3 regions of the Cellvibrio sp. PSBB006 genome follow, and region 1 is predicted to be linked to each of the others. Evidence: predicted binding sites of a transcription regulator. Region 1 holds the regulator's gene; each other region holds the start of a gene.
What was found. The regulator sigma-54, encoded in region 1, starts transcription at its own class of promoters, with help from an activator protein. The targets are predictions, from matches to a motif close to TGGCACANNNNTTGCNNT.
Positions count from the first base shown of each region.

Region 1 (4,134 bases):
CCAGCGGTACGATTGTGGGCCTGCTCGGCCCCAACGGCGCAGGCAAAACCACCTGTTTTTATATGATTGCCGGCCTTGTCGGTGCCGATGAAGGGCGAATATTACTCGACGGCAAAGACCTGACTCATCTGCCTATCCATGGCCGTGCCCGGGCGGGTATCGGTTATCTACCCCAGGAAGCTTCCGTTTTTCGCAAGCTGACCGTGGCAGATAACATCATGGCGATCCTTGAAACCCGCAAGGATCTCAACCGCAAGCAGCGCCACGCAAAACTCGACTCACTACTGCAGGAATTCCATATCACCCATATCCGCGACAGTTTGGGTATGTCGCTCTCCGGTGGTGAGCGGCGGCGGGTAGAAATTGCCCGAGCGCTGGCGACAGAGCCGCAGTTCATTCTCCTTGATGAGCCCTTCGCCGGCGTTGACCCCATTTCAGTGAACGACATTAAACAAATTGTGCGTCACCTCAAGGATCGCGGCATCGGCGTGCTCATTACTGACCACAATGTGCGCGAGACACTGGATATTTGTGAGACAGCCTATATCGTCAGCGAAGGCCATATCATCGCCGAGGGCGATGCAGAAACGGTACTGAGTAACAACAAGGTCCGCGAAGTCTATCTGGGCGAAAACTTCCGCCTGTAACCTCAGGTGCGTTCCGACAAATCACTTGACAAGCCACTAAATTTGTATAACAGGCACAAAGATTGCTAGGTGTTATTGCCTGCAAGACAAAGGCTGTCTAAACTCCACCTGAACAACATCATTTCTTTGGGGTTTAGTTCTACTTACGATGAAGCAGTCTCTACAGCTAAAACTCGGCCAGCAACTGACCATGACGCCCCAATTGCAACAGGCTATTCGTCTGCTGCAATTGTCGACCCTGGATTTGCAGCAGGAGATCCAGGAAGCTCTGGATTCCAACCCGATGCTAGAGGTCGAAGAGGGTTACGACAGCCACTCGCCTGCCGACAGCGGTGAAGGGGAAGACAGTGATTATCCCCGCCAGCAAGAAGTTGCTGCAGATGCCAATGGCGCAGATCTCGATTCGGGCTTTAACGATAAGGACACCTTTGCTGACAAGGAAAGCTACGCAGAAACTACCTATAACGAGACCGAAAGCTTTTCTGATACCGATAATTACGGGGACAGCGAACCCAATACCGAATGGAACGAATCCATCCCCAGTGAGTTACCGGTAGATACCAGTTGGGACGATGTCTATCAGTCCTCCCACACCAGCAGTTCATCCTCTTATGATGGCGAAGACAACGACTTTGACAGCCGGCGCGCCGTTACCGATTCCCTCTACGATCACCTGATGTGGCAGCTCAACCTGACCCCCATGTCAGACCAGGACCGGATCATCGCCATGGCAATCATCGATGCGGTCGATCCCAGTGGCATGCTATCCGTGAGCCTGGCCGATATCTACGAAGGCCTGATCACCGAACTGGATGAACTGGAACTGGATGAAGTCGTTGCCGTACAGCACCGTTTACAACAATTTGACCCCTGCGGCGTGTGCAGCCAAAACCTGTCGGAATGTCTGCTGGTGCAATTGCAACAATTCGCCCCGACCACGCCCTTTCTTGAACCTGCCAAGCTGATCGTCAAGCAGTATCTACCCTTGTTAGGCAGCCGCGATTATCGCCAGTTAATGCGCCGCACCAAGCTCAAAGAGAGCGAGTTAGGCCAGGCCGTGGCATTGATCCAGAGTCTGAACCCTCGCCCCGGCGATATGATTGCTTCCGGTGACACAGAGTATGTTGTGCCGGATGTGTTTGTGGAAAAGCGTGATGGCCGCTGGATGGTGGAATTAAATCCGGATATCGCCCCGCGCCTGAGAATCAATTCGGATTACGCCTCCATGGTGAAGCGGGCTGATTCGAGCAGCGATAACACCTTCCTCAAGGACAATCTGCAAGAAGCCCGCTGGTTCCTCAAAAGTTTACAGAGCCGCAACGAAACCCTGTTGAAAGTTGCCAGCTGTATTGTGGAAAAACAGCGGGGCTTCCTGGAGTACGGCGCCGAGGCAATGAAGCCACTGGTACTGCACGACATCGCCGAAATCGTAGATATGCATGAATCCACTATCTCGCGGGTGACCACCCAAAAGTACATGCATACCCCACAGGGAATTTTTGAACTTAAATATTTCTTTTCCAGTCATGTGAGTACAGACAGCGGCGGCGAATGCTCCTCTACGGCAATTCGCGCCATCATCAAGAAACTGGTGAGTGCGGAAAATCCAAAGAAACCCCTGAGCGACAGCAAGATCACTGAGCTGTTATCTGAGCAAGGCATCCAGGTAGCGCGTCGCACCATTGCCAAATACCGGGAATCACTCAATATCCCGCCGTCTAATGAGCGTAAAAGTTTACTATGACATCCTTTTTCTCCACTGCTAGGCTGATGAATACCCGGATGTGCAGAACACGTTCTACCACTATGCAGAATCAATAATCGTGCCGTCAGGCAAGATTGAGTAACTGTCATAACGAAGAGGAAGTACTATGCAAATTACTATTAGCGGTCACCACCTGGAAGTTACCGACGCCCTCAAGGATTACGTCAACAATAAACTTGAAAGACTCAATAACCATCACGACCGCATTACCAATACTCACGTGATTCTCTCGGTAGACAAGCTGGAGCAAAAAGCGGAAGCCACCGTGCACGTAAGCGGCAAGGATTTATTTGCCGATGCGACATCAGAAGATCTCTATGCCGCTATTGACCTGCTGACCGACAAGCTCGATCGGCAATTGATTAAACACAAAGAAAAAATGCGCAGCCATCGTTAATACATTATGCAAATACAATCTCTTCTCACCCAAGGTCGCACCCTGTGCGATATCGAAGGTGTCAGCAAAAAGCGTGTGCTGGAAATTCTTGCCAACACCATCGCTCAGGATATTCCCGCCATTGATGCCGACGACTTGTTTCGTCGGCTAATTGCGCGGGAACGACTTGGCTCCACCGGCATCGGCCACGGCATTGCTATCCCGCACTGCCGAGTGGAAAACTACGATGGTGTCATCGGCGCCCTGATCACACTGAATCAGCCGATTGACTTTGATTCGATTGATTCCGAGCCCGTGGATATTTTGTTTGCCATGCTGGTACCGGAAAATGCCCACGGCGAACATCTGCAAAATTTGGCAGCCTTGGCTGGCGCTCTCAACGACAGTGGCTTTCGCGAACGTCTACGTAGCGCGGAGAGTGATGCAGCCTTGTATGAGATAGCTGTCAGCAAAGATTGATTGGCGATCTTGGGAAAACACAAGCCCGGCACTCTCGGCGCATTGATGAATGAATCACAGGAATACACGCCCATGCATTTAGTGATTGTGAGTGGATTATCCGGCTCGGGTAAGAGTACTGCACTGCATGTTCTGGAAGATGTCGGCTTCAACTGTATCGACAATCTTCCCGTGAGCCTGCTGCCGGCGCTGGTGGCACAAATCCAGATTCACAAGGACGACACCCAGAAATTTGCCATCGGTATTGATGTGCGCAACGCGTGGCAGGATCTCAACATTTTCCCGATGATGATTGAGACGCTGAAGGAAGCCCATGTGCCATTTCGCGTACTGTTTCTCGACGCGCAACCCTCGGTGTTGATTCAGCGCTTCAGTGAAACCCGGCGCAAACACCCATTGAGCGATACCAATACCAATCTGGAAGAAGCGATTACCGAAGAACAAAACCTGTTGGAACCGATTCGCGATGCAGCGGACCTGGTGCTGGATACCAGCCATCTGAACCTGCACGAATTGCGCGATCTGGTGAAGGAACGAGTCGTTGGCCGTAGCGAATCCAACATGGCGATCCTGTTTGAATCTTTCGGTTTTAAACATGGTATCCCGGTAAACGCCGACCTTGTATTTGATGCACGCTGCCTGCCTAATCCCCATTGGAAACACAATCTGCGACCGCTAACCGGTAAAGATCAGGACGTGATTGATTTTCTTGAAGAACAGGATTCGGTTGAGGAAATGTACGAAGACATCGAGCGTTACCTCACCCGCTGGCTGCCGCGTTACCAAGCTAACAATCGCAGCTATATCACTATCGCCATCGGTTGTACCGGCGGGCAGCATCGCTCGGTTTATCTGAGCGAGCGTTT
Region 1 covers NZ_CP021382.1:4,872,597-4,876,730, reverse strand. Annotated here, with positions in the region: gene lptB (LPS export ABC transporter ATP-binding protein) at 1-647, shown strand, start outside; gene CBR65_RS20305 (RNA polymerase factor sigma-54) at 796-2,391, shown strand; gene hpf (ribosome hibernation-promoting factor, HPF/YfiA family) at 2,519-2,809, shown strand; gene ptsN (PTS IIA-like nitrogen regulatory protein PtsN) at 2,816-3,268, shown strand; gene rapZ (RNase adapter RapZ) at 3,341-4,134, shown strand, end outside.

Region 2 (4,134 bases), 490 kb from region 1:
CACAAGACGGGAAATCAAAACATAAAACGCAGCCAAGTAAAAGGGGTTGTTTGACGCCTGCAGCCAAGCCCGTGCAATAAATGAAGAATCAGTCAAAAATTCGCCGCCCGGACCGCCCCGGTGAGGACAGTATCAGTAGCGGGATTCACCCATTCCATTAAATTGCTTGGCTAGGTTGGTGGCGTAGTTATCAGTCATGCCGCTGATGTAATCGATCACCGCCATGATGGCGAGGTAGCGATAATTGCCTTGTTTCTGTAACACCTGGGGATGGAAGTTGTTGTCACCGATCAGCGACATCACGCGGCTGTCTTTGTAGGTCATCTGCTGGGGATCGCGGAGGAAGGCATCCACCGCACTGCAAATCGTGCTCAGCAAGGTGGCGATAGTGGCGTAGGCGCCAATCTCCAGCTCCACGCGCTTGGAATGGTTGAAGATCTTGCGTTTGGCGAGATCCTTCGCCGCCTGCACGGCTTCCATCACATTTTTATCGCACAGCGAAATTAAATCGCTCTCAACTGTACCGTTCAGAAAATCTTTCTGGTGATTGAAAAATGCCTGGGTACCGGCGTTGATAAACGCATCAATCGCCTTGCCGCGCAGGATCGCCGGTTTGCGACCGTCACTGACTTTGTTCAAGGTTTTTTCCAGCTCGGCAATTTGCGCCGGATCAATTACATTGCGCAGGATGCCGTAGATCTCATCCCAACTGATGATGCCCATCTCCAGGCCATCTTCCAGATCAATAATGCCGTAACAAAAATCGTCGGCCGCTTCCATCAAATACACCAGCGGGTGTCGGCAATACCAATCCTCACCTTTTTGAATCAGGCCAGTCTTGTGGGCGATCTCATGAAAGTAGGTTAATTCGGCCTGGAAGATGCCGTACTTGTTGTGCTTGGGGCGCTGCTGGCTAACGGTAGCCTCCGAACACCAGGGATACTTAATCGATGACGCAAGAGTGGCGTAGGTGAGCCGCATACCTTCCTGATATTGGTAATACTCGGAGGTGGTCAACACGCGCAAGCCCTGGGCATTACCCTCAAACACACGGATGTCGGTTTGCTCTCCCGGGGTGAGCGTGTCCAGGTAGAACGCGCCTTCTTTTTGAAACCAGTTGCGAATCGCTTCTTCACCGGTGTGACCAAAGGGCGGGTTGCCGATGTCGTGCGCCAGACAGCTCGCCTGCACAATATCGCCGATATCCGTCGGCACAATATGCGCCGGCAAATCACCCGCTGCTTTTAAGGCGGCACCGACACGAATCCCCAACGTGCGCCCCACGCAGGCGACTTCAAGACTGTGGGTCATACGGTTGTGGATATGATCATTAGTGGCCAGCGGATGCACCTGCGTCTTGCGCGCCAGCCGCCGAAAGGCACCGGAAAAAATAATCTTGTCGTGATCCGAATGAAACGGCGAGCGCCCCTCTTCATCCTTAACCGGCCGATGGCCAAGCCGCTCGGCGCAGAGGAGTTGGTGCCAGTTCATGGTCATAAGATGTCCTTAGGGTTTCCAGTGTTGTTGAATATCGTCTTGATCGAGCAGATAAAATACCCACTCGCGCCCCTCTTTTTTCTTGCCGAATAAATTCAGATCAACAAGACCATTTAATACGGCGGAAGCAGTGTTGTAGGAACAGCCCAGATTCTCTTTGACGTTGGTCGCGGTAAATTCGCGCTGCACCTTGCTTCTCGCTACCTGAAACACCACTTTTTGTTTATCGTTCAGTTTTTTCAGCGCGCCGGTTTTCCACAACCATTGATTGAAGGATTCGATATCGGCAATGGCTTTTTGGCAATGGTTTTTAAAAGTACTTACGGCGCGCATGATGATGGAACACTGGTAATCGATGAAATAAGTCATGTCCATCTCATCGGTTTCGGTGTACAGATACGACTTGCCGTATTGTGTCGCCGCGTCTTTCAAGAGGTTGCTGATAGAGATATAACGAAACGCACCGTACTCTTTTCTAAACATAAACCAATAAAATAATGCGCGGGCAACACGGCCGTTGCCATCCTGAAAGGGATGTTCGTAGCCAATCACAAAATGGATGACGATGGCTTTGATCAGGGGATGTAGATAGGTGTTGCTTTCGATTTCATCGTGATTACTATTGACCCAATCGCAAAATTTTTGGAAGCGCTGCTCGATGCCTTGGGCCGGGGGCGGCTGGTGGACAATATTGCCATCGCGATCTTCTACAACAACCTCATCATGGGAACGGAACACGCCCGGCAGATAATGCTCATCGTTGATGCCCTCAACGCCAACGGCATGGAATTCGCGGATTAAATCCGGGGTGATATCAGCTGCGCGGTTTTCCCAGGCAAAACGCATCATCCTGAAATTTCCCAGAATCATTTTTTCATCCATGCTGCGCGGCTCGCGTTGCCGCTTGAGCATGTCTTTGGCGACCAGCGTTGTAGTGGCCGCGCCTTCGAGCTGGCTGCTGCTAATGGCTTCGTCTTCGATAAGGTCGGCGAAGAGGTATCTTAGATGCTCAGCTTCGCCCAGTTTTCCGATAGTCCATTCCAAGGCTGCGGTTGTTGTGGATTGGTCCACCACAGTCGCTGTTTTCTGGATAGTGGGAGTCGATACAAAAGTGCATAGCTGTATAGGGTTGCCCAGAAAAAGAAGGTGCTGCCTCGTAGCTACGCGAGTGGTTTTCGTTAATGCCCATGCAAGGTCAACATTTAGTTCTTTTGGAATCCGATGGCGAAACTCATCGTAATGTAAATACCGGCCTTTAAAATCAACAGCTTCCCCAAATGCGCGATAGGCATCCATCTGCTCAGGGTGATTCTCGACAATAAAGAAATATGGTCGCTTAACCAACAGTTCCTTCGCGGGAGGCTTCTTAATCATCTCTATCTCAAAATTAACGAAATTTGAGTTGACTATAGTCCTTTCTCCCGGACATCTCAATATTCATAAAAATTGAGATAAGAAATCGGTCCTGCATTGCACCAAGCTGGCCCAGAAACCTTATCTTGGTGCACAAATGCAGCGCAAGAAATCACGCGGAAATTCTCTTAAAAACCAGCATTGTTCCAATTCCCTGCGTCATTTAACGTATTGAATTATCTATACTTTTCAAATATCAAGCCGCAAATTCCACTCGTCAAAAATCCCTTGGCACAGTTTCTGCTGAATACCATCTTGCATACAAGACGGTATTTCAATGGGGCATCCACCCCGTGCATGAGTGGCAGGAACAATAATGAGTGACCAATTGGGTTGGACCATTGGCGAGTGGCTGAGCGCCTACCGCGAACAACAATTGAAGCCGCGCGCTGTGCTGCATGCATTGCGCCAACAATTACGCGGGGATGATCCCGCCTGGATTTATATTCTTTCCACCGCAGAGTTGGATGCACAACTGGATCAACTTGATGCTGCCGGTGCCGATGCCTTGAAGCTGCCGCTATACGGTGTGCCTTTTGTGGTGAAAGACAATATTGATGTTGCCGGTATTCCCACTACCGCCGCCTGCCCAGCCTTTACTTATATTGCCAATGCCGATGCAACCAGCGTCGCCAAACTGCGTGCTGCCGGTGCCATTGTGTTGGCCAAAACCAACCTCGATCAGTTCGCTACCGGGCTTGTCGGTACACGCTCACCTTACGGTGCTGTGCCAAACACGTTTAATCCCGATTACGTGTCCGGCGGTTCCAGCTCCGGCTCGGCGGTGGCGGTAGCCTCCGGTTTATTTCCGTTCAGTCTCGGCACAGATACGGCGGGTTCCGGTCGCGTGCCCGCCGGATTCAACAATATTGTCGGCTTGAAACCCACCAAAGGTCGCTTCAGCACCCTGGGCGTGGTGCCCGCGTGTCGCAGCCTGGATTGTGTATCGATTTTTTCATTGACGGTGGATGACGCCGAGCAAGTCGCGCGCGTGATGGAGGGCTTTGATTCCGCCGATGGTTATTCACGCACCGCTCCCACACCGGCCACTTTTTTTGCAAGCAAACCGCGCTTCGGTATTCCCGCCGAACTGATGTGGTTTGGTGATAGCGAATCCGAATTCGCTTGGCATAAAACCCTCGCACAATTTATTGAACTAGGTGCTGAATTAATTCCTATCGATTTCACGCCCATGCAAACCCTGGCGCAATTACTTTACGGCGG
Region 2 covers NZ_CP021382.1:4,381,426-4,385,559, reverse strand. Annotated here, with positions in the region: gene CBR65_RS18240 (deoxyguanosinetriphosphate triphosphohydrolase) at 133-1,497, opposite strand; gene CBR65_RS18235 (Fic family protein) at 1,507-2,871, opposite strand; gene atzF (allophanate hydrolase) at 3,227-4,134, shown strand, end outside.
Region 2: atzF (allophanate hydrolase) is a predicted target of sigma-54. The motif match lies at 3,140-3,157, and genes of this name have one in related genera.

Region 3 (4,134 bases), 620 kb from region 1:
GCCAGCGGTGAAACCGGTTTGAATAATTGGATGAGCGGATTAAACGCGCGATACAGGGATTGGCTCAAACCAATCACAATTCCCACCGGAATCGCGATCACTGTAGCCAGTAGAAAGCCACATACAACGGTAATCAGGCTGGTCAGTATCTTGTCGAAAAATGTCGGACGGCCGTTGAATTCACGGACACGAATTTCTGCGCTGGGATCTTCAGCCAGAATCTCGGCATTACGTTTTTCCTGGCGCTCATAAAATTTCCGTTCCCGCTCATTTTCGGCCCGATACTCATCGACAAGGCCGGACCATTGTTGTACGACTTCCTTTGGGCCGGGAAACGTGCCCAACGAAGTATGAATATGTTGTGAACCGATATGCCAGAACAACAAAAAAAACAGCAGGCCGATAAACGGAATCAAAACACCGAGCACAGCATCGCGCAACTGCTGCGGAGACAGCTTGACGGGGCTGATTTTTTTTAAGTTAAGGATCGCGGTATTCATGGCGTCTTCTCCTGTTGCGCTGAATGGTGCACAACATTGGTGTTACAAAAAATAACCTGGTTGATCTGCCGGCGCAGCAAGATGGCGCCGGCAAATCGTTGCACCTTACAGTTTCTCTTTACCTTTCAATCCAATGGCAAACTTGCTCAGATAATCATTGGGCTTGGTACCATCAAACACGATGCCGTCAATAAAGGTATGTGCATCGGTAGCGCGATAACCGGTTTCGCTGGAAAAGTCGGGAAAATCGGTGGCTTTTAATTTGCCTTCCGCAATCAGTTCTTTTGCGGCTTGTTGGTAGACTTCCGGCAGGAAAACTTTCTTGGCAGTTTCCATATACCAGGCATCCGGTTTTTCTTCGGGTATCTGGCCCCAGCGACGCATTTGTGTCAGGAACCAAACCGCATCGGAGTAGTAGGGATAGGTGGCGTGATAACGAAAGAACACATTGAAGTCGGGTTCTTTACGTACATCGCCGCGTTCGTATTCGAAGACGCCGGTCATGCTGTTGGCAATCACTTTATAATCAGCACCGACATAATGTGATTGCGAAATCATCTTCGCCGCTTCGGCGCGATTGGCATTGTCTTTGTCATCCAGCCATTTGCCGGCACGGATCAAGGCTTTCACCACACGAATATGGGTATTGGGATTTTCGTCGGCCCACTCTTTGGTTACACCAAACACTTTCTCAACAATGTTGTTGCGCAGATCGCGGTTGGTTACAACCGGTACACCGATATTGCGAAATACCGCTTGTTGGTTCCAGGGTTCACCAACGCAATAGCCGCTGATAGTGCCGGCCTCCAGCGTTGCAGGCATTTGTGGTGGCGGGGTTACTGAGATAAGGACATCAGCATTTAACTGACCGGTGATGTCACCTTTGTGCGGTGCATAAAATCCCGGCTTGATACCAGCAGCGGCCAACCAATAACGCAATTCATAGTTGTGGGTAGATACAGGAAACACCATACCCATATTGAAGGATTTTCCCTCGTCATGAAAACTTTTGATGACCGGTTTAAGTGCTTCGGCGGTAATAGGGTGAACCGGTTTTCCGTCTTTTACCGGAACATTTTTTTTCATGGCTTTCCATACATCGTTCGACACAGTACAGGCGTTGCCGTGTAAATCCATGGCGAATGCAGTAACAACATGCGCTTCTGTACCGAAGCCGATGGTGGCTCCCAGCGGTTGTCCCGCGAGCATATGGGCACCGTCGAGCTCACCGGTAATTACGCGGTCCAGCAAAACTTTCCAATTGGCTTGCGCCTCTAACTGAACACTCAACCCTTCATCATCAAAATAACCCAGTTCATAGGCAACGGCGAGCGGCACCATATCGGTTAATTTAATAAAACCGAATTTCAAATCTTCTTTTTCGGCGGGGCCGAGTTTGGCTTGTGCGTGGGTTGCTGCCAAGGCAATACAGCAGGTTATTGCAAAGGCGCAATGACGCAACACAGTGATAAAAAGTGAGGCGTTCCTTGAGGTTTCATGAGAAACCTTATATCCGGGTGTGCTAAACATAAAAGCGCTCCAATCTGATGTGCAAAAAAATAGAAACTCGAAAACCTTATGGAAAAATTCTTCGAACGATCTTATTCGGCTGACTGAATATCTGGCATTGTTATTCATGCTGCGTGCACAGGATTACTGGAGGTGATTATTCAAACTCTGTGCCAATCACGATGTGCACAAAAAAATGCAGGCTTTATCTACCCGAAAAAGATGTTTTGCATTTTTTTGCACTTATATGGATCGCATTGATCTGCAATGGGCTATTTTGGAGCTATGATGTAAGAGGTAAATGTGCGCTATGGAAAAGCAATTACGCTCGCTACCGCACTTTTTTGGAACAGTTTGTGGCAGCACGGGATTTAATGTGGGTAGCTTGAATCCAAATCAGTAGAAAAAGATCAATTCGATAAACCCGGTTGTGTTATCAGGTTGTGCTGGCAATTTACATAATGGATAAGAATCATTGCGAGTGACACAGTATGCGAAAAGAATTGCTGAATCAGTGGGTTACCGCTACGGCACTGTGGTTGAGCGTGCTGTTGGCTGGTTGCGCCACTGTTTTGCCGGGCAATGGCGAGGAACCGGATGCGCAGTTACTCCAGTTGGCCTTGAGTGGCGAGCCCTTATTGGGACAGCCCTATTCTGAGGCGAGCCTGCCGGACCGCCAGTTATTTGAACTTACGCCAGCAATGAAAGCCTTTGCCGAACGACATACCGCTGGCATCAAAGGCGGTTTTGCGCGCGCCAGAGCCTTGCATCATGCACTGCTGACACCGAGCACGGCAGGTGGTCACGGCATTACCTACACCGCGTTTTACACCCTGACTGGTGCGGATGCGTTTGACCAACGGCAAGCCAACTGCCTCAGTTTTACCTTGCTTTATGTCACCATGGCGCGGCATATCGGGTTGGATGCTTATGTCAACGAAGTGGATTTACCGCCCACCTGGGACCTGCGTAATCAGGATGCGTTTTTGTTTTTACGGCACGTCAACTCCAGGGTGAAATTACGCCGCGACGAAGTTGTTATTGATCTGGAGATGGATCGCTACAGCAGCACCTATGATCAGCGGCTGATCCCCGAAAAACTCGTCGCTGCCCAGTTTTATAACAATCGTGGAATGGAGTTGTCCGCAGAGGGTGAATTCAAGGATGCGTTCCTGCATCTGCGCAAAGCGTTATTGTTAGATGATCAGCAAAGCTATATCTGGAACAATATGGCTACGGTTTATCGGCGCAACGGTTATTTAAAGGAAGCCGAAGCGCTGTATCTCCAGGGCTTGCAGGTGGACCGCGGGGATCTGACGATCATCAGCAATCTCAGTGGTTTGTATCGACAACTGGATGAACCGGAAAAGGCCGAAACTTTTTTTCGCCTGGCGGAGCGGCACCGCAACAGCAACCCCTACTTTCTTTATTACGAAGCTAACAAATCCTTCGAGTCCGGTGACGCCGAGCAAGCGCGTGATCTGTTAAAGAAAGCTATCAGCAAAGAAAAAGCGGAAGTACGTTTCTATGATCTGGGGGTAAAAATCTACGAAGCCTTGGGCGACCAGAAGCAAGCCGATGCCATGCGTGAACGCGCCGCGCAACGGCGTGAGGCCATGGCTTCACCCTCCTGAACATTTTTTTCACTGGCTATGGCGGAAAAAGCCCGCTCAATCGTCTGTCGCTATGATGGAAATGCTTTTACGCCTTTACCGGTTGAAACTATGTCTAATAACGAAAACGTCAACAGCTTGTTTATTGCCCTGAGAACGACCCTGGCGCGGGCGGTCTCGCATATTGTGCCGCCGCGCGAGGTTGAAGATATCGTGCAGGAAACCTATGTGCGGGTGTGCCAGGTGGGTGAACGGGATGATATTCACCATCCGCGCTCATTTATGTTGCGCACGGCGCGCAATCTGGCGCTGGATCATCGCAAGCGTTCCGAAAGTCGACTGGCCGATAGCATGGAAGACTTGCAGGAGGATTTGCAGGAATTGTCCACCGGCGTCGATGACACCTACGACCGGGTGGCGGCCAACCAGGAATTTGGCTACTTCTGCGAAGCGGTTCGCCAACTGCCGCAGCAATGTCGCAAAGCCTTTGTGCTGCGCAAGGTTTATGGCTA
Region 3 covers NZ_CP021382.1:4,255,791-4,259,924, forward strand. Annotated here, with positions in the region: gene CBR65_RS17670 (ABC transporter permease) at 1-500, opposite strand, end outside; gene CBR65_RS17675 (CmpA/NrtA family ABC transporter substrate-binding protein) at 606-2,030, opposite strand; gene CBR65_RS17680 (tetratricopeptide repeat protein) at 2,501-3,643, shown strand; gene CBR65_RS17685 (RNA polymerase sigma factor) at 3,734-4,134, shown strand, end outside.
Region 3: CBR65_RS17675 (CmpA/NrtA family ABC transporter substrate-binding protein) is a predicted target of sigma-54. The motif match lies at 2,168-2,185, and genes of this name have one in related genera.